DNA from 2 places in the Streptomyces uncialis genome. Region 1 is predicted to be linked to the other one. Evidence: predicted binding sites of a transcription regulator. Region 1 holds the regulator's gene; the other holds the start of a gene.
What was found. The regulator HspR, encoded in region 1, represses chaperone genes until heat shock. The targets are predictions, from matches to a motif close to TTGAGNNNNNNNNNCTCAA.
Positions count from the first base shown of each region.

Region 2: a site for HspR is predicted at 6,026-6,044, ahead of lon (endopeptidase La). Genes of this name have one in related genera too.

Region 1 is NZ_CP109583.1:4,509,530-4,520,110, reverse strand. It holds gene dnaK (molecular chaperone DnaK) at 1-333, shown strand, start outside; gene grpE (nucleotide exchange factor GrpE) at 330-1,076, shown strand; gene dnaJ (molecular chaperone DnaJ) at 1,110-2,294, shown strand; gene OG711_RS18655 (heat shock protein transcriptional repressor HspR) at 2,309-2,761, shown strand; gene OG711_RS18650 (helix-turn-helix transcriptional regulator) at 3,277-4,305, shown strand; gene OG711_RS18645 (helix-turn-helix transcriptional regulator) at 4,302-5,327, opposite strand; gene OG711_RS18640 (helix-turn-helix transcriptional regulator) at 5,388-6,344, opposite strand; gene OG711_RS18635 (Rieske (2Fe-2S) protein) at 6,760-7,110, shown strand; gene OG711_RS18630 (pyridoxamine 5'-phosphate oxidase family protein) at 7,658-8,104, opposite strand; partial or broken gene clpB (ATP-dependent chaperone ClpB) at 8,222-10,581, shown strand, end outside.
Region 2 is NZ_CP109583.1:3,158,422-3,169,002, reverse strand. It holds gene OG711_RS12855 (multifunctional oxoglutarate decarboxylase/oxoglutarate dehydrogenase thiamine pyrophosphate-binding subunit/dihydrolipoyllysine-residue succinyltransferase subunit) at 1-1,798, opposite strand, end outside; gene OG711_RS12850 (HAMP domain-containing sensor histidine kinase) at 2,160-3,362, opposite strand; gene OG711_RS12845 (response regulator transcription factor) at 3,359-4,102, opposite strand; gene OG711_RS12840 (spermidine synthase family protein) at 4,216-4,899, opposite strand; gene lon (endopeptidase La) at 6,067-8,499, shown strand; gene OG711_RS12830 (lysozyme) at 8,577-9,368, opposite strand; gene OG711_RS12825 (MarR family winged helix-turn-helix transcriptional regulator) at 9,617-10,102, shown strand.

The sequences.
Region 1 (10,581 bases):
CGTAACCAGGGCGAGCAGCTCGTCTACCAGACGGAGAAGTTCCTCAAGGACAACGAGGAGAAGGTCCCCGGCGATGTGAAGACCGAGGTCGAGGCCTCGATCGCCGAGCTGAAGGAGAAGCTCAAGGGCGAGGACGCGGCCGAGATCCGGGTCGCCACCGAGAAGGTCGCCGCCGTCTCCCAGAAGCTGGGCCAGGCCATGTACGCCGACGCGCAGGGCGCCCAGGCCGGCGCGGCCGGTGCCGAGGGTGCCGAAGGCGCCGGTGCCAAGGCCGACGACGACGTCGTCGACGCGGAGATCGTCGACGAGGACCGCAAGGACGGTGCCGCGTGACGGAGGAGACCCCGGGCTTCGACGAGCACGACGAGCCCGCTGATGTCTCCGACGGCGCCGCATCCAAGAAGGCAGCCGACGCCGCCGACTCCGCCGAGCCCTCCACTTCGGAGGGCCCGGCGGGCCGGGCCGGGGACGCCAGCGCACAGAACGTGGGCCTGACGGCCGAACTGGACCAGGTACGGACCGCGCTCGCCGAGCGCACCGCCGATCTCCAGCGACTTCAGGCCGAATACCAGAACTACCGCCGCCGGGTGGAGCGGGACAGGATCGCGGTCAAGGAGGTCGCCGTCGCGAACCTCCTGTCCGAGCTGCTGCCCGTGCTCGACGACATCGGGCGCGCCAGGGAACACGGCGAGCTGCTCGGTGGTTTCAAGTCGGTGGCCGAATCGCTGGAGACGGTGGCCGCGAAGATGGGCCTCCAGCAGTTCGGCAAGGAGGGCGAGCCCTTCGACCCGACGATCCACGAAGCCCTGATGCACAGCTACGCGCCGGACGTCACCGAGACGACGTGCGTCGCGATCCTGCAACCGGGGTATCGGATCGGCGAGCGCACCATCCGCCCCGCGCGGGTGGCGGTGGCCGAACCGCAGCCGGGCGCGCAGTCCGTGAAGGACGGCGCGGACGGTCCGGAGCAGCCCGAGGGGTCCGACGCCGGTGACGGCGCGGACACCGCGGACGGCACCGGTGAGGGCGGCAAGGACGCCAAGAGCAAGGACAGCGGTGGCCCGGACGAGGGCTGACCGAGTCACGCGGGGAGAGGAGGGACGTCGGGGATGAGTACCAAGGACTTCATCGAGAAGGACTACTACAAGGTCCTCGGCGTCCCCAAGGACGCCACCGAGGCCGAGATCAAGAAGGCGTACCGGAAGCTCGCGCGCGAGTTCCACCCGGACGCCAACAAGGGCAACGTCAAGGCCGAGGACCGTTTCAAGGAGATCTCCGAGGCGAACGACATCCTCGGTGACCCCAAGAAGCGCAAGGAGTACGACGAGGCCCGCGCGCTGTTCGGCAACGGCGGCTACCGGCCGGGTCCGGGCGGCGCGGGCGGCAACAACTTCAACTTCGACCTGGGCGACCTCTTCGGAGGCAACGCGCAGGGCGGAGCGGGGGCCGGCGGCTTCGGCGGCGGGCTCGGCGATGTGTTCGGCGGGCTGTTCAACCGGGGCGGCGCGGGTACGGGTACCCGGGTGCAGCCCCGGCGTGGCCAGGACATCGAGTCCGAGGTCACGCTGAGCTTCACGGAGGCGGTCGACGGGGCGACGGTGCCGTTGCGGATGTCCTCGCAGGCCCCCTGCAAGGCGTGTTCGGGCACCGGCGACAAGAACGGCACCCCGCGCGTGTGCCCCACCTGTGTCGGTACGGGACAGGTGTCACGTGGCGGCGGTGGCGGATTCTCGCTCACCGATCCGTGCGTGGACTGCAAGGGCCGCGGTCTGATCGCGGAGACCCCCTGCGAGATCTGCAAGGGCTCGGGACGCGCCAAGTCGTCGCGGACCATGCAGGTGCGTATCCCGGCCGGTGTCTCGGACAAGCAGCGCATCAGGCTGCGCGGCAAGGGCGCCCCGGGCGAGCGCGGTGGTCCGGCGGGCGATCTGTACGTCGTCGTGCATGTGGGCGAGCACCCGGTGTTCGGCCGCAAGGGCGACAACCTGACGGTGACCGTGCCCGTGAGCTTCGCCGAGGCGGCCCTCGGCGGTGAGGTGAAGGTACCGACCCTCGGTGGTCCGCCGGTGACGCTGAAGCTGCCGCCGGGCACCCCGAACGGCCGGACCATGAGGGCGCGCGGCAAGGGCGCGGTCCGTAAGGACGGCACCCGCGGCGATCTGCTGGTGACGGTGGAGGTCGTGGTGCCGAAGGACGTGACCGGCAAGGCCCGGGACGCTCTGGAGGCGTACCGGGAGGCGACCGTGGACGTCGATCCGCGGGCGGAGCTGTTCGAGGCCGCGAAGGGAGCATGAACGCCATGGACGGGATGAGCACGGGCGGTCGGCGCAGGAACCCCTACCAGTTGACCGACGAGACGCCGGTGTACGTGATCTCGGTGGCGGCTCAGCTCAGCGGGCTGCATCCGCAGACCCTTCGGCAGTACGACCGGCTCGGGCTGGTCTCCCCGGACCGTACGGCGGGCCGGGGCCGGCGGTACTCCGCGCGGGACATCGAACTGCTCCGGCAGGTACAGGCGCTGTCCCAGACCGAGGGCATCAATCTGGCCGGTATCAAGCGGATCATCGAGCTGGAGAACCAGGTCGCCGCGCTCCAGGCGCGGGTGGCCGAGCTCCAGGCCGCCGCGGAGGGCGCGGCGGCGACGATGCGCCAGCGGGAGGCCGCGGTGCACGCCTCGTACCGCCGGGACCTCGTCCCGTACCAGGAGGTCCAGCAGACCAGCGCGCTGGTCGTGTGGCGGCCCAACAGGGGCCAGGAGTAGTCCGCCGCCGGGCCGTCGGGTCCGGGGGCCCGTACGCGGCCCAGGGGCCGGGAGGAACGCCTTCCGGCCCCTTCGGTGTTTCCGCGCGCGATCAACGCCGCCCGGCCAACCGGGGTGTGACTGTCAGTGAGGTGTGCGACGCTTGACCCGCTCGCCTGAACCCTGTGACCCAGGGTGGGGTCCGGTGCTCCGGCCCGGCAGGCGCCGACCGCGTGACCGGCGGTCCGGTGCCGCCGTCGGATCGTCCGGGTCCGGCCGCCGGCCGGAGTGAGCGGCCGTGCGGGGGTGCCGGAAGTCAAAGGGCCCCCCGGGTCGGCCAGGGGGATTGGCCGACTCGGGGGAAACCCGTGGGGCGACCAAGAATTCCCCTCCCCTCGCCCCGCGCTCCACTCTGCCGGTCACAGGAGGGCTACACCACCGTCATCTTGTTGCACTGTGCCAAGCGGAGGGGGGACGCAAGGGTAAAGAAGCGGGCGAATCGGTATGAACGGCACTCCGGAGGTGGGGACGGGGACATGGCTGAGGTACACGCACACGGGGTGGATCAGCTCTGCGGCGAAGGGGAGCGGGTGTACGCGGCGGCCCTGAAGGCGGGCCGCATCGACCGCGCGGCGGCGGCGGGAGCGCCCTGCCTGGTCGAACTGGCCCTGCTGTCCCCCGATCCGGAGGACACGGCGTGGCTGGTGCCCGAGCCGCCCGGCGAGGTCGTCGCCCGGCTGCTGCGCGGGCTGCGGGACGAACTGGGGCAGAGCCAGGCCCGCGCGGTGGCGCTGACCCGCCTCGCCGAGCGGTACACGGGCCTCGACATCGACACCGACGCCCCCAGCGCCGGGGCCGGCATCCGGGTCCTGGAGGGCAAGCCCCGGATCCGGGAGGCGATAGCGGAGGCGTCCGACGCCTGCATGATCGAGCACCTGGCGGTGCAGCCGGGCGGTGTGCGCCGCGAGTCCGTGCTCAACGACGCGCTGCCGCTGGCGCTGATCATGGCCGCGCGGGGCGTCAAGATGCAGACCCTGTACACCCACGCCGCCCGGCACGGCCAGGGACTGTACGAGTACCTGGAGCGGATGGGCGGCGCCGCGGAGGTGCGGACGCTGGACGAGGTGATCGAACGGCTCCTGATCTTCGACCGCAAGGTGGCGTTCGTCCCGGCCACGGAGGACCGGACCGTGGCGCTGGAACTGCGGCACCCCGGCCTCGTCCAGTTCCTCGCGATCGTCTTCGAGCGGCTGTGGCGGCTCGGACACCCCCTGGAGGCGCCGCTCGCCGCGGGCTCCGGGATCGAGGGCATCACCCGCCGCGAGCAGGCCATCGCGGCGCTGCTCGCCGAGGGCTACACCGACGGCGAGGTCGCCCAGCGGCTCGGCATCAACGTCCGCACCGCCCGCCACCACATCCGCAAGCTGAGCGAGGCGCTGGGCGCGGTGAGCCGCGCGCAGCTGGGTGTACGCATCGCCCAGAACGGCCTCGACAGCCCCCCGCGCCCCACCACGGAGGACGACCCGCCCGCCCCCGCGCACCAGGTACGCCCGGACACGCCCTAGGGGCGCGGGGAACTGCCCACCCCCGGTTCGAGCAGGCCCGAGCGCCCGATCAGATACCCCAGCTGCGCACGGCTGTCGCTGCCCAGCGTGCTCGCGAGCTTCGCGATGTGCACCCGCACCGTGCGGACGTTCATCGCCAGCCGCAGCGCGATCTCCGCGTCGGTGTGCCCCTCCACCAGCAGCTCCGCGATCTCGTACTGCCGGGCGGGCACGCCGTGCGGGGTGGTCCGCCGGGCCGGGGTGGGCCACATCGGGGTGGCGAGCCGCCACAGCCGCTCGAAGGTGGTCACGAAGTACCCCACCAGCGCCGGATGGTGGACCCGCAGGGCCACCGTACGGTCCTTCGCCGCGGGGATGAACGCGACCGCCCGGTCGATGACGACGAGCCGCTCGGTGACCTCGCTGAGGGTGCGGACCTCGACGTCCCCGCGCAACTGCTCGTAGTGGGCGACGACCGGCGCCGAATGGCGCGCGGTGTGCTGGTACAGGGTCCGCATCCGCGCCCCCCGCCCCAGCATGGCCTGCTCCCGGGGCCGTGCGGCGGCCAGCGCGCCGGAGGGCCGCGCCCCGCCCGGCTGGACGGTCAGCAGCTCGCCGACCGCGTGGGCCATCGCCTCGCCGATCGCGTGGTTGATGGTCCGGAGGCCGTGCAGCACGGTGGTCCCGGAGCCGTCCGGCCCGTCCGCCGCCGCGGCGTCCGGGGTGCCCAGCTCCATGAACGGTTCGAAGAGCTCCGCGAGGGTCGCCTCCCGTCTGCGGTGGCGGGCGATGTCGTCCTCGATCGCCCGCATCAGCTGCGGCAGCACCACCGCCGGGGCCGCGGGGAGCAGTCGCCCGGGATCGCCGGGGTCGGGGCGCAGCAGTCCGAAGTCGAGCAGACAGGGCGCCGGTGCGGCGTCCTGCCTGGTGATCCTGCCCGCGCGCAGCGCGCGGGCGTAGGTCTGTGTACCGGCCGCGCAGAGATTCTCGATCTCATGGGGGTCATGGCTCCGGTGCCCCGCGGGCGGGGTGGGGTCCGTCACTGCTGCCGCTCCAGAAGGGCCGGGCGGTCGGATTCCGGGGCCGCCCCGGCTGGTCGTCGGTCACTGATTGTGCTCCAGCATGCCCGATTGTGCGATGAGATAGCCCAGCTGGGCCCGGCTGCCGCTGCCGAGGGAGGCGGCGAGCTTGGCGATATGGGCGCGGCAGGTACGGACGTTCATCCCCAGCCGGCGGGCGATGGCCTCGTCCACGTACCCCTCGACGAGGAGTTTGGCGATGGACAGCTGGACGCCGGTGATGCCGTCGGGGGTGGACCGGTACGGGACCTCGTCGATGAGCGGGGTGGCGCGGCGCCACAACTGCTCGAAGACGCGCTTCAGATAGCGGACGAGTCCGGGGTGGCGCAGTTCCAGCGCCAGATCGTCCTTGCCGTCGGGGCCGCCCCCGGCGGGGATGAACGCCACGGTGTCGTCACAGACGATGAGCCGTTCGATCAGCTCCTCCAGGGTCCGGATCTCGATCCGGCCGTCGGCCATGCGGTCGACGTACGCCATCGTGCCCTGGCTGTGTCTGACGGTGTGCTGGTAGAGGGTTCTGATCCGGACACCCCGGTCGGTCAGGGGCCGGTCGCGTTCCAGCGCCTGGCTGAGGATGTGCTCACTGCGGCGTCCGCCGGGCTGGATGGTCAGGACCTCGGTGCGGCACTCGGCGGTGGCGACATTGAGTGCCGCGTTGATCCGGTCGATGCCTTCGAGGACGGTGATGGCGTGGGTCGGTGCGGGGCTCTGTGCGCTGATGGCCATGAACGGCTCGAATGATTCGGTCAGTTCGATGGACAGTCGTCGTCGGTCCAGGATCTCCCGTTCGATCGGGTGGAGGCGCTGTGCCAGTGCGACGGACGGGGGAACCGGCCGGAGCCAGTTCGCATCGTCCGGATCGGGGTGGAGAAGGGCGAATTCCAGGAGGCATGGCGCCGCTTCCGCCTCCGCTCGGGCGATCCTTCCGGCACTGAGTGCGCTCGCGTAGAGCTGTGCGCCCTCGGCACACAGTTCGGCCACGGAGTGGTGATGTGTCGGATGTGTGTTGGTTATGGGCAATTCTCCACCCCCCAGGGTCTTGAACGTGCAAGAACATGATGCATCGCTCCAGTGGTGTTGACGTGCCTGAATGAGCCATCGTCTTGTTGCACCGGGGGAGAGGACTTCATCAGGTGAGGACGAAGCCGACTATGTACAAGAGAATGCTTCGCTCAGTGCTGGCGACTTTCTCCGTGGTGGTGGCCGCCGGAGCACTCGGTGTCGTGGCCGGCTCCCAGACGGCCCACGCGGACACCGGTTGGGGCAGCAGGACCGTCCACTCGGTGCCCGACACCGGTTGGGGACCTGTCGCTCCGGCGAAGGCCAAGCCGGCCGGCACGGTCGTCAGGCCCGCGGACACCGGCTGGGGAAATTCAGCCCCGACCGCCGCGGACGCATGAGCACGCCCCCCGACGACCGGTCGTTCCGGCGCGAGATGGCCACCGCCTATCGCTCCGGATGGCACTTCATCGATCTGGTCACGGCCATCCCCCATCAGGGCGACTCGTTGATGGTGACCCTGTTCGGGGAGCCGGTCGTCGTCGTACGGGACGAGGAAGAGGACGTCCGCGCGTACCGATGTCTGCGCAGGCCCCGGGGCGCGCCCCGGCCGGTCCGGTGCGCCATCCGGTACGGAATGATCTTTGTGAATCTCGACCAGCGTGACCACGAACAACTGGTGGACCGTGACGCTCCGGCGGAACGCGACACCCCGAGGACCATCTCCGCCACCCCCCGCAGTGCCTGAGGCGATTCCCCCGTCGTTACAAGTCGCCCCAGGTACTTCCCCCCGCAGCGGCGCCACCGTGGACCTGAAACACGGTGGCGCCGCTGTCGTTCGTGGGCGGCCGTTGCGGGTCCCTGTGCTGGGCGCGCCTTTTGCTGTGCGGGTCGTGCCCGCTTGCCCTTGCTGGGTCTGTCCGGGTGGGCGTACTTGTTCCCGCACAGGTCGCTCGGTGGGTGCGCAGTTCCCCGCGCCCCTTCGGGGGCGCGTCTTGCGGTTCTCGTTCGGGTGCGGGCGGCCCGTGGTTGCTCGCGCGGTTCCTCGCGCCCCTGGGTCTGTCCGGGTGGGCGTACTTGTTCCCGCACAGGTCGCTCGGTGGGTGCGCAGTTCCCCGCGCCCCTTTGGTCGCGCCCCTTGCGGTTCCCGAGCGGGTGCGGGCGCGCCCCTGAGGTGCTGCCCCATTGCGGTCGCTCTTCGGGTGTGGGGCGGCCCTCGTTTGCGCAGTTCCCCGCGCCCCTTCGGGGCGCTCTCTTGCGGTGGGCGTCCGGGTGCGGGTTCGTTCGTGTGGGGGTCAGGCTCGGCCCAGGGATTTGGTTACTGTGATCTCGATCAGGACTCTTTGGGGGTTGGGGGCCGGGGTGCGGCCGTAGCGGGTCGCGTAGCGGGTTACCGCGTCGGCGATCCGGTCCGGGTCCCGTACGACCTCCGCGTGGCCCTCCAGCGTGGCCCAGCGGCCCCCGTCCACCTGGCACACCGCCACCGGCACCCGTGCCGTGCCGCCGTCGGCATCGGACCCCGTACCCGCAGCCGCCAGGATGTTGGCCACCTTGCGGCTCGTACGGTTGGTGATCACCCGGGCGATGCCCTTTTCTCCCGCTCCGTGCTCGTACGTCACCCCCACCGGAACGACATGCGGCGTCCCGTCCGGGCGCAGGGTGGTCAGGGTGCACAGATGCCGCTCCTGCCAGAAGGCGAGGTACGCGGGGTCGGGGGCGGACGGCGCCGCGGGGGAGGTCATGGCGGCGAATCTACGGGGGAGCCGCACTGCCTTCCTGGGGTTGAGTGGATTAGACTCAACTTTGTGTAAGTTGAGGGAGTCAGAACAGGAAGAGTCAGGCAGGAGGGGACAGCGGACGTGGACGCCGAGCTGACCAACAGGAGCAGGGACGCGCTGAACGCGGCGAGCAGCCGTGCCGTGTCCGAGGGGCATCCCGATCTCACGCCGGCCCATCTGCTGCTCGCGCTGCTGAGCGGCCGGGACAACGAGAACGTCGTCGATCTGCTCGTCGCGGTCGGGGCCGACCAGGCCGCGGTACGGGCCGGCGGTGAGCGGCTGCTCGCCGCGCTGCCCAGCGTGACCGGGTCGACCGTCGCGCCCCCGCAGCCCGACCGCGAGACGCTGGCCGTCATCGCGGACGCCGCGCGGTACGCGAAGGACCTCGGCGACGACTATCTGTCCACCGAGCATCTGCTGCTCGGTCTCGCCGCCAAGGGCGGCCGGACCGGGGAGGTGCTGAGCGGCCAGGGCGCGACGGCGAAGAAGCTGCTGGCCGCGTTCGAGAAGAGCAGGGGAGGGCGCCGCGTGACCACACCGGACCCGGAGGGTTCGTACAAGGCGCTGGAGAAGTTCGGCACCGACTTCACGGCCGCGGCCCGCGAGGGCAAGCTGGACCCGGTGATCGGCCGGGACCAGGAGATCCGCCGCGTGGTGCAGGTGCTGTCGCGCCGGACCAAGAACAACCCCGTGCTGATCGGTGAGCCCGGTGTCGGCAAAACCGCCGTCGTGGAGGGGCTCGCCCAGCGCATCGTCAAGGGCGACGTACCGGAATCCCTGAAGAACAAGCGGCTGGTCTCCCTCGACCTCGGTGCGATGGTCGCCGGGGCGAAGTACCGGGGCGAGTTCGAGGAGCGGCTGAAGACCGTCCTCGCGGAGATCAAGGACAGCGACGGGCAGGTCGTCACCTTCATCGACGAGCTGCACACCGTCGTCGGCGCGGGCGCGGGCGGCGACTCCGCGATGGACGCGGGCAACATGCTGAAGCCGATGCTCGCCCGCGGTGAGCTGCGGATGGTCGGCGCCACCACGCTGGACGAGTACCGCGAGCGGATCGAGAAGGACCCGGCGCTGGAGCGCCGCTTCCAGCAGGTGCTCGTCGCCGAACCGAGCGTCGAGGACAGCATCGCGATCCTGCGCGGGCTCAAGGGCCGCTACGAGGCGCACCACAAGGTGCAGATCGCCGACAGCGCGCTCGTCGCCGCCGCCACGCTCTCCGACCGGTACATCACCTCCCGGTTCCTGCCCGACAAGGCGATCGACCTGGTCGACGAGGCCGCGTCCCGGCTCCGGATGGAGATCGACTCCTCGCCCGTCGAGATCGACGAGCTCCAGCGGGCCGTCGACCGGCTGCGGATGGAGGAGCTGGCCCTCGCCAAGGAGACCGACCCCGCCAGCCGCCAGCGGCTGGAGAAGCTGCGCCGCGACCTCGCCGACAAGGAGGAGGAGCTGCGCGGGCTGAACGTCCGCTGGGAGAAGGAGAAGCAGTCCCTCAACCGCGTCGGTGAGCTGAAGGAACGCCTGGACGAGCTGCGCGGCCAGGCCGAGCGGGCCCAGCGCGACGGCGACTTCGACACCGCGTCCAAGCTGCTGTACGGGGAGATCCCCGGCGTCGAGCGGGACCTGGAGGAGGCGTCCGCCGCCGAGGAGGAGGCCTCCCGGGACACCATGGTCAAGGAGGAGGTCGGCCCCGACGACATCGCGGACGTCGTCGGTTCGTGGACGGGGATCCCGGCCGGGAGGTTGCTCGAAGGGGAGACGCAGAAGCTGCTGCGGATGGAGGAGGAGCTGGGGCGGCGGCTGATCGGCCAGGGCGAGGCCGTGCGCGCGGTGTCCGACGCCGTGCGCCGCACCCGGGCCGGGATCGCGGACCCCGACCGGCCCACCGGTTCGTTCCTCTTCCTCGGCCCGACCGGGGTGGGCAAGACGGAGCTGGCGAAGGCCCTCGCGGACTTCCTCTTCGACGACGAGCGGGCGATGATCCGCGTCGACATGTCGGAGTACGGTGAGAAGCACAGCGTGGCCCGGCTCGTCGGGGCGCCTCCCGGCTACGTCGGCTACGAGGAGGGAGGCCAGCTCACCGAGGCCGTCCGCAGGCGCCCGTACAGCGTGGTCCTGCTGGACGAGGTGGAGAAGGCGCATCCGGAGGTCTTCGACGTCCTGCTCCAGGTCCTCGACGACGGCCGTCTCACCGACGGCCAGGGGCGGACCGTCGACTTCCGCAACACCATCCTCGTCCTCACCTCGAACCTCGGCAGCCAGTACCTGGTGGACCCGCTGACCGGTGAGGAGGAGAAGAAGCGGCAGGTTCTCGAAGTGGTCCGGGCGTCCTTCAAGCCCGAGTTCCTGAACCGGCTGGACGACCTCGTGGTGTTCTCCGCCCTGAACGGCGAGGAGCTGGCGAGGATCGCCAGGCTCCAGCTCGACCGGCTCGCCAAGCG
Region 2 (10,581 bases), 1.4 Mb from region 1:
CGATGACGACCTCGTCCAGCCGGGACTCGGCCGCCGAGTCGATGACCGCGTCCAGCAGCGGGATGACGGACTCGGCGCCCTCCAGCGAGAACCGCTTCTGACCGACGTACTTGGTCTGGAGGAACGTCTCGAACGCCTCGGCGGCGTTCAGCCGGCGCAGGATGCGCAGCTGCTCCTCGCGCTCCGGGTTGCTGTGCGGACGCTCGACCCGGTCCTGGATCCAGCGGCGCTGCTTCGGGTCCTGGATGTGCATGAACTCGATGCCGGTGGTGCGGCAGTACGAGTCGCGGAGCACCCCGAGGATGTCCCGCAGCTTCATCATCGACTTGGCCGCGAAGCCGCCGACCGCGAACTCCCGCTCCAGGTCCCACAGGGTGAGACCGTGCTCGGTGATGTCCAGGTCGGGGTGCTTGCGCTGGCGGTACTCCAGCGGGTCGGTGTCGGCCATGACATGGCCGCGGACCCGGTAGGAGTGGATCAGCTCGAAGACCCGGGCGGCCTTGGTGACGTCGTCGTCGTGCGAGGCGTCGATGTCCTTGAGCCAGCGGACCGGCTCGTAGGGGATGCGCAGCGCCTCGAAGATCTCGTCGTAGAAGCCCTCCTGGCCGAGCAGGAGGTTCGCGACGACCCGCAGGAACTCGCCGGAGGCGGCACCCTGGACGACCCGGTGGTCGTAGGTCGACGTGAGCGTCATGACCTTGGAGATACCGAGCTTGTTCAGGGTGTCCTGGGACGTGCCCTGGAACTCCGCCGGGTAGTCCATGGAACCGACGCCCATGATCACCGACTGGTTCGGCATCAGCCGCGGCACGGAGTGGACCGTACCGAGGCCCCCCGGGTTGGTCAGCGAGACCGTGACGCCGGTGAAGTCCTCCATCGTGAGCTTGTTGTCACGGGCGCGGCGGACGATGTCCTCGTAGGCCTGCCAGAACTCGAAGAAGTTCAGGGTCTCGGCCTTCTTGATGCCCGCGACGACCAGCTGGCGGTCACCGTTGGGCTTCACGAGGTCGATGGCGAGGCCGAAGTTGATGTGCTCCGGCTTGACCAGCGTCGGCTTGCCGTCCTTCACCGTGAAGGAGTGGTTCATCGACGGCATGGCCTTGATCGCCTGCACCATCGCGTACCCGATGAGGTGGGTGAAGGAGATCTTCCCGCCCCGGGCGCGCTTCAGATGGTTGTTGATCACGATGCGGTTGTCGAACAGGAGCTTCACCGGCACGGCGCGCACGGACGTGGCCGTGGGCACCTCCAGCGAGGCGTTCATGTTCTTCGCGACAGCGGCCGACGGGCCGCGCAGCGTGACGAACTCCGGCCCCGCGGGTGCCTCCGCGGCCGGCGCCTGCTCGGCGGCGGGTGCCGCCTTCGCCGGAGCGGCCTTGGCGGGCGCGGGAGCGGACGCGGCGGGCTTGGCCTGCGGCGCGGCGGGGGCACCCTGTGCGGTGGCGCCCTTCGCCGGGGCCGCGGGCGTGGCCGGAGCCTTGGCCGCGGGTGCGGGCGACGCGCTGGGGACGGCCGGGCTCACGGCGGCGGGCTTCTCAGCCTGCGTACCGGGGGCCGCGGTATCCGCCGGGACCGGGGTGGCAGCTGCCCCCGGCTTGTAGTCGGCGAAGAAGTCCCACCAGGCGCGGTCTACCGAGTTCGGGTCCTGGAGGTACTGCTGATAGATCTCGTCGACGAGCCACTCATTGGCACCGAAAGCAGCGGCGGGGTCCTGACCCTGCCCTGCTCGTTCGGTTGTGGGGGCGCCTCCTGGCCGAAGGCTGGGGGAGCTCGAATTACTGGGGGACTGTGACGACACGGCGGCAACCGCCCTCTTCCGCTTCACAAGATGATGGACAGCGGGAATTAAGGCTACGCCTTGCGGGGCCAGGAGTGCAGGCGGGGCAGCTGATCCGTCGCGTAAGTCACACTGGAAGGGGTGTTTCAGGGTTCGAAATGGCGGGAAACAACCGTGGTTCGCCTGTGGCGCGGTGGACGTCAGGGCACGCCGGAGCACGACGGACGGGTGAGGACACCGCGTCGTCCGGCGGCCGACCGTGCTGGATCGTGTCAGTCCGCGCGTGCGCCACCCGGAGGCGGAACCCGACCGGACGGTGGGCGGAACGTGTCCGTCCGCCACCCGAGCCCGACGATCTTGGCCTGTCGACTCGAACCCTACGTCAACCTTGGCCTCGTGACAGCCCCGGAAGGATGACCTGGATCCGGCAACCCCGCGCCGACTCCGCGACCCCGATCCGGCCCCCGTGCAGATCCACCGCCCAGCGCGCGATCGCCAGCCCCAGCCCCGTACCGCCGTCACTGCCCCCGGGCCCCGGCGGCGCCGGCCGCGGCCCCCCGGGCCCGCCTGCCGCCCCGCCCACGGCGCCCGCCGGGTCGGTGTAGGGGCCCCGGTTGAAGCGCTCGAACACCCGGTGCCACTCCGACTCGGGGATACCGGGCCCCTCGTCCATGACCTCCAGGCTCAGGGACTCCGCGCCGGTGCCCCGGCGGGCCTTCACCGTGACCCGGCCGTGCGGGGGACTGTGCTTCACGGCGTTGTCGATCAGATTGGCGACCACCTGGTGGATGCGCTCGGGATCGGCGTGCCCGGTCAGCTCCGGCGGCCACACATCGAGATGCAGATGCACGTCCGTACGGGTGTGACTGCCGGAACCCGAGGCGATCCCGGCCCGCGCCGAGGCCACCATGTTCGCCTCCTTCAGCACGCCCGACAGATACGGCCACACCTCGAAACGGCGCGCCCTCAGCGGTACGACCCCGTTGTCCAGGCGGGACAGGTCCAGCAGCGTCTCCACCAGCCGGCCGAGGCGCTCCGTCTGCTTCAGCGCCGTGCGCATGGTCTCCGGGTCGGCGGCCGAGACCCCGTCCACCACGTTCTCCAGCACCGCCCGCAGCCCCGCGATCGGGGTCCGCAGCTCGTGCGAGACATTCGCCACGAGTTCCTTGCGCTGGCGGTCCTGGGCCTCCAGGTCGTCGGCCATCCGGTTGATGGTCGTCGCGAGATCGCCCAGCTCGTCCTTGCGGTCGTGGCCGCGCACCCGCCGGGTGTAGTCCCCGTGCGATATGGACCGGGCGACCGTGTTCATGTCGTCCAGCGGCGCGGTCAGCGAGTGCGCCACGAACTGGGTGATCAGCAGCGTCGCGATCACCGAGAACACGGTGATGAACCGCAGCTCCGTCTCGGTGCGCACCGCGATCATCAGCAGCCCGGTCGTGATGAACACCGACACCACGACCAGCGTGCCGAGCTTCGTCTTGATCGAGAACGGACGCAGCTTCTCGGAGCCGGGACCGAGTCCCGCCGCCTCGCCCGTCGTACCGTCCGTCAGATGCGGGCCGGGCCGACCGGCGGGGCCGCTCATGGCGTCGGGGTCTCCAGCGCGTACCCGACACCGTGCACGGTGCGGATGCGCTCCGCGCCGATCTTGCGGCGCAGGGCCTTGATATGGCTGTCCACCGTCCGGGTGCCGGAGGCGTCCGCCCAGTCCCACACCTCCGCCAGCAGCTGCTCCCGGGAGAGCACCGCGCGCGGGGTGTTCGCCAGGCACACCAGCAGATCGAACTCGGTGGGCGTCAGATGCACGTCCTCACCGCGCACCCGGACCCGCCGCTGGGCGTGGTCGATCTCCAGCTCCCCGAGCCGGAGCGTGCCGCTGCGGGGGGTGGTCGCGGCGAGCGCGGCGCGTTCGACCCGGCGCAGCAGTACATGGACGCGGGCGGCCAGCTCCCGCATCGAGAACGGCTTGGTCATGTAGTCGTCCGCGCCGACCCCCAGCCCGACCAGCATGTCCGTCTCGTCGTCGCGGGCGGTGAGCATCATGACGGGCACGGGCCGCTGGGCCTGGACCCGGCGGCACACCTCCAGCCCGTCGAAGCCCGGCAGCATCACGTCGAGGATCAGCAGATCGGGCTGCCACGCCTGGGCGGTGTCCACGGCCGCGGGCCCGTCACCGGCCGTCTGCACATGGAATCCCTCGGCGCGCAGCCGGGCGGAGATCGCGTCGACGATCGTCGGGTCGTCCTCCACCACCAGCACCCGACGCTGGGCGCCCGCCCCCGCCGGCTGGGTACTACCTTGCTGCGAGGTGTGTGTGTGCTCCATCGCCCGCCCCTGACTGAGCTGTTCGGAATCCGTGGGGTGATCCCATGGCTGTGCATGGCACGCACATGGTCCGCGCGCCGGTCAGCAGACTAGAGGCACGGAGCGTGTGCGGGCTATCCAGCTCTGATCGCGAGGTGCACGACGTCCGGTACGCCCCTCGCGACCGGGATTTCATGGGTACGGACCCCTTGGAACCCGGAATTCCGCAATGTTCCTTCGAAATCGGGCGACGGCCGAGCCGACCACACGGCCAGTACGCCGGAGGGCGCCAGACGCGCACGGCACAGCGCGAGGCCCTGCGGGGTGTACAGCCCGTCGTTGTCCTCGGTGACCGTCCAGTCGGGTCCGTTGTCGATGTCCAGGCACAGGGCGTCGTACGAGCGGTCCGCGGTCCTCAGATGGGTCAGCAGATCGGTGTGCAGGATCTCGGTACGGGGGTCCGCGAGAGCCGTCGCGGAGACCTCGGCGAGGGGGCCCGCCCGGTGCCAGTCGATGATCGCCGCCTCGCGCTCCACGACGGTCACGGAGCGCCACGCGGGGTCCGCGGCGGCGTGCGCCAGCGAGAAGCCGACGCCGAGCCCTCCGAGCAGCAGGCTGTGGCCTCCCGCGCCGGGGAGCGCGTCCCGCGCCGCGTCCACCAGAAGCCGCTCGGAGCGGCCGTCCGACGTGTCCATCAGGAAGCAGCCGTTCGCGATGATCTGGAGCAGGTGCCCCTGTCTGCGCAGGGCCACCTCGCCGTGGGGGCCGGTCCTGCGGTCCAGTACGAGTGCGCTGTCGCCGTCCATCAGAGGAGCCATCCCCCCATCCTGTCGATCCCCCCACCCCACCGCCCCGGTTTTCCGCCCCAGGCCCCCCCTCGCCCGCGCCCCGAGGCCCCCTGAGCCGTCGTCCGCGGGGTGCGTAGTTCCCCGCGCCCCTGGGGTTCCCCACCTGGGCGTACCTGTTCCCGTGCCGTCGTCCGTGGGTGCGCAGTTCCCCGCGCCCCTGAGGTGCTGCCCCATTACGGTCGCGCTTCGGGTGCGGGTTGCCTGTGGTTGCTCGCGCAGTTCCCCGCGCCCCTGGGTGCTGCCCCGTTGCGGTCGCTCTTCGGGTGCGGGTGGGCCCTCGTCTTTTGCGCAGTTCCCCGCGCCCTGGGGTTCCCCACCCGGACGTACTCGTTCCCGTGCGGGTCGGACGGGGGTGCGCAGTTCCCCGCGCCCCTGAGGTGCTGCCCCATTGCGGTCGCTCTTCGGGTGCGGGTCGCCCTCGTTTGCGCAGTTCCCCGCGCCCCTTAGGTCGCGCCCCTTGCGGTTCCCGTTCGGGTGCGGGTTGCCTGTGGTTGCTCGCGCAGTTCCCCGCGCCCCTGGGTGCTGCCCCGTTGCGGTCGCGCTTCGGGTGCGGGTGGGCCCTCGTCTTTTGCGCAGTTCCCCGCGCCCCTTTGGGGGCGCCCACCTGGGGCTGTCGTCCGGCTGCGGACTCTCAGCGACCGGGGTCGGGGTTCAAACCACCCTCCTCGCGGACTCGCCCGGCTGCGGGAGGGGGTGGGCGGGAATCTCTGCTCGCAGACTCCGATGCTCTTCAGTCGGGCAACGTAACGGCTTACCGAGCGTGTCGGATCGAGGACGGAGAATCCCGACCGGCACCGACCCGAAGAACCAACCGGACGCGCCCCAAAGGGGCGCGGGGAACTGCGCACCCCACCGAGCGACGGCACAGGAACGAAGTACGCCCAGCCGGACAGACCTGGGAAGCGCAAGCGAAGGCAACCTGCGGGGAACCGCGAAACCACCGAGCGACGGCACAGGAACAAGTGCGCTCAGCCGGACAGACCTGAGCGACGGCACAGGAACAAGTGCGCCGCGCCGAACGGACCTGAGAAGCGCAAGCGAAGGCGGATCGCTGAGGGCGAACACCACCCCGGGAACATTCGCGGAGCGCCATGCATTGAGTCGACATAGCTCAACTTGAATGCCGAAGGGGAGATCATGGCTACTGAGTCCGCTGGTTCCAAGGGCACCCCGCTCGCGCTGCCCGTGCTGCCGCTCGACGACGAGGTCGTCCTGCCCGGCATGGTCGTCCCCCTGGACCTGAACGATCCCGATGTACGCACCGCGGTGGACGCCGCACAGGCCGCCGCGGGCTCCGCACCCGGCAAACCCCGGCTGCTCCTCGTCCCCCGTATCGACGGCGCCTACGCGAGCACCGGCGTCCTCGGCACGGTGGAACAGGTCGGCCGCCTCGCCGACGGCGACCCGGGCGCCCTGATCCGCGGCCGTTCCCGCGTCCGTATCGGCGCGGGCACCACCGGCCCCGGCGCGGCCCTGTGGGTGGAGGGGACCGAGGTCACGGAGACCGTCCCCGACCCCCTGCCCGGCGCGATCACCGAACTGATCACCGAATACAAGGCCCTCGCGACCAGCTGGCTCCGCAAGCGCGGCGCCTGGCAGGTGGTGGACCGCGTCCAGCAGATCGAGGACGTGTCCCTGCTCGCCGACAATTCCGGTTACTCACCGTTCCTCACTGTCCAGCAGAAGGTCACCCTGCTGGAGACCGCCGACCCGGTCGCCCGCCTGAAGCTGGCCACCGAACAGCTCCGCGAGCACCTCGCGGAGCAGGACGTGGCGGAGTCGATCGCGAAGGACGTCCAGGAGGGCGTCGACAAGCAGCAGCGCGAGTTCCTGCTGCGCCGCCAGCTCGAAGCGGTCCGCAAGGAACTGCGCGAGCTGAACGGCGAGAAGGGCACCGACGACGAGTCCGACGACTACCGGACCCGGGTCGAGGCCGCCGATCTGCCGGAGCGGGTCCGGGAGGCCGCGCTCAAGGAGGTCGACAAGCTGGAGCGGTCCAGCGACCAGTCCCCGGAGGGCGGCTGGATCCGCACCTGGCTGGACACCGTCCTGGAGCTGCCGTGGGACGAGCGCACCGAGGACCAGTACGACATCCAGGGCGCCCGCGCCGTGCTGGACGCCGAGCACGCGGGCCTCGCGGACGTGAAGGAACGCATCACCGAGTACCTGGCGGTGCGCAAGCGGCGCGCCGACCGCGGCCTCGGGGTCGTCGGCGGACGCCGTGGCGGCGCCGTGCTGGCGCTCGTCGGCCCGCCCGGGGTCGGCAAGACCTCGCTGGGCGAGTCCGTCGCGCACGCCATGGGCCGCAAGTTCGTCCGGGTCGCCCTCGGCGGCGTCCGGGACGAGGCCGAGATCCGCGGTCACCGCCGTACGTACGTCGGGGCGCTGCCCGGACGGATCGTGCGGGCGATCAAGGAGGCCGGGTCGATGAACCCGGTGGTCCTCCTCGACGAGATCGACAAGGTCGGCTCCGACTTCCGGGGCGACCCGGCCGCGGCCCTCCTCGAAGTCCTGGACCCGGCGCAGAACCACACCTTCCGGGACCATTACCTGGAGGTCGAGCTGGACCTCAGCGATGTGGTGTTCCTCGCCACCGCGAACGTCCTGGAGTCCATCCCGGAGGCACTGCTGGACCGGATGGAGCTGGTCCGTCTCGACGGCTACACCGAGGACGAGAAGGTCGTCATCGCCCGGGACCACTTGGTGCCGCGCCAGCTGGAGCGGGCGGGCCTCGGCGCCGACGAGGTGACTCTCGCGGAGAGCGCGCTGCGCGGACTCGCGGGCGAGTACACCCGGGAAGCGGGCGTACGGAACCTGGAGCGGGCCGTCGCACGGCTGCTGCGCAAGGTCGCCGCACAGCACGAGCTGGGCGAGCGTGAGCTGCCGTTCACCGTCACCGGTGACGAGCTGCGCGCGCTCATCGGACGGCCGCACCATGTGCCGGAGTCCGCGCAGGACCCGGCCGAGCGGCGGACCGCCGTCCCCGGTGTCGCCACCGGGCTCGCGGTGACCGGCGCGGGCGGTGACGTCCTCTACGTGGAGGCGTCGCTGGCCGACCCGGAGACCGGCGCGGCCGGACTGACCCTGACCGGCCAGCTGGGCGATGTGATGAAGGAGTCGGCGCAGATCGCGCTGAGCTTCCTGCGCTCCCGCGGCGCCGAACTGGAACTCCCGGTCGGCGACCTCAAGGACCGCGGCGTGCACATCCACTTCCCGGCGGGCGCCGTCCCCAAGGACGGCCCGAGCGCGGGCGTCACCATGACGACCGCCCTCGCGTCGCTGCTCAGCGGACGCCAGGTCCGCACGGACGTGGCGATGACCGGTGAGGTGTCGCTGACCGGCCGGGTCCTGCCCATCGGCGGGGTGAAGCAGAAGCTGCTCGCCGCGCACCGGGCCGGGGTCACCACCGTGGTGATCCCCAAGCGGAACGAGGCCGACCTGGACGACGTCCCGGCCGAGATCCTGGCCAAGCTGGACGTCCACCCCGTCACGGACGTCCGCCAGGTCCTGGAACTGGCCCTCGCCCCGGCGACCAGCACAACCGCCCCGGAGGTCCCGGTCGCGGCGTGACGGACGCGCCCGGACCGCCCCCGGAGGCGGACGGCCCTCCCCCATCCCCCGGGGGAGGGCCGTTCGGGTGCCGCGGGTCAGCCGTTCGCGAGGGCCTGGACCCGGTCCAGCGCCCCGTTGAACCAGTCGTGGTCACCGACCGTCGGGCCGGTCGACGTGTACTGCCACATGGTGTGCGTCGCCCAGCCCGCCGGGAGGGTGCCCGGGGTCGACGCGTACCGCGCGATCCACAGCGGGTTCACGTCCCCGAAGGCGGGGGAGTTCCCCGTGCACTGGGTCCACCAGCTCGTCGCCGTGTAGATGACGGCGTCCCGGCCGGTGCGCGCCCGGTAGCGGTTCGAGAAGTCCCTGATCCACGTCACCATCTGACTCGCGCTCTTCCCGTAACAGGCGTCCCCGTACGGGTTCCACTCGATGTCCAGCACCCCGGGCAGGGTCCGTCCGTCGCCCGACCAGCCGCCGCCGTTGTCCACGAAGTAGTCGGCCTGGGTGGCGCCGTTCGTGGTGTCCGGTGTCGCGAAGTGGTAGGCGCCCCTGATCATCCCCACGTCGTACGAGCCGTTGTACTGCTGAGGGTGGTACGGGTTCTTGTAGTACGTCCCCTCGGTGGCCTTCACATAGGCCCATCTGACGCCGCTGTCCCACAGCGTCGGCCACGCCACATCGCCTTGATGGCTGCTCACGTCCACGCCTTCGGTCCGGGCCGCGCGGCCCTCCACGGGCCGCCCGTCCTCGCCGTCGTGCGCGAGGACCCCGATGCCCATCCAGGCGGAGCCGCGGGGCGGTACCGCCGGGTCGTCGGCCGCTGCGGTCCCGGCCGACGCCGGGTGGACCGCGAGCAGCGGGGTTATCGCGAGCAGTGGGGCCATCGCGAACAGGGCGAAGGGGGCCGGCCGGGTGATACGGCGGGTGCGGGTCCGGTGCATGTTCGGTGCCTTTCGTCTGCCTGGTGCGGTGGTGAGGTGTCAGCTACCAGGACTACGGCCGCGCGGGGCCCGGCGCCTGTCGGGGTCCGGGCCGCCACGGCCACCCGCGCACCTGCGAAATACTGGCGGGGCCGCGGCGAGGGTCGTGCCCGGCGGTACGGACAGCACCTTCAGCAGCGGGAAGACGGGGCATGGACGCAGGCGCGGATCAGGGCGGGAGCGGTACGGGGACCGGGGACGGCGGGGTGGCCCGGGAGTTCCTCGCGCTCGAACGCGAGCTGACGGTGATTCTGCGGCGGGCCCGGGCCTCGTCCGGGGAGATCGCCCGCGCGGTGCATCCGGAACTGGAACCCGGGGCCTACGGACTGTTGGTCCGACTGGACGAATGCGGGGTGCAGCGGGCGACCGATCTCGCGGGGTACGTGGGGGTGGGCAAGGCCACGATGAGCCGGCAGCTGAAGGTGCTGGACGAGCTGGGGCTCGTCACGCGGGAGCCCGATCCCGCGGACGGGCGGGCCTCGCTGATCCGGCTCACGGAGGCGGGGCGGGTGCGGGTCTCGCGTGTGCGGGCGGCCCGGCGGGCCCGCTACGTCAGTCAGCTCGCCGACTGGGCGCCGGCGGAGGTGGCCGAGCTGGCCCGCCTCCTTCAGCGGCTGAACCGCTCCACGGAGTCTTGACGTCTGCCGCCCCGAGGTCTGTCCGGCTGGACGCGCTTGTTCCTGTGCTGTCGCCCGGTGGTTTCGCGGTTCCCTGCGGGTCGCCTTCGCTTGCGCTTCCCAGGTTCGTCCGGCTGGGCGCACTTCGTTCCTGTGCCGTCGCTCGTGGGTTGTGCGCAGTTCCCCGCGCCCCTGGATGCTGCCTCTGTTCGTCGCTCTTCGGGTGCGGGACGGTTCTCGTTCCTGCTGGACGCGCTTGTCCCTGTGCCGTCGTTCGGTGGTTGTGCGCAGTTCCCCGCGCCCCTTTGGGGCGCGTCCGGCCGGTTCTTCGGGTCGGTGCCGGTCGGGATTCTCCGTCCTCGCTCCAACGCGCTCGGTCGGACGTCCCCCTTGCCCGACTGAAGGGCATCGGAGTCTGCGGGCAGAGAGTCCCGCCCACCCCCTTCGGCAGCCGGGCGACTGCGCGAGGAGAGGGGCGCCCCCAAAGGGGCGCGGGGAAC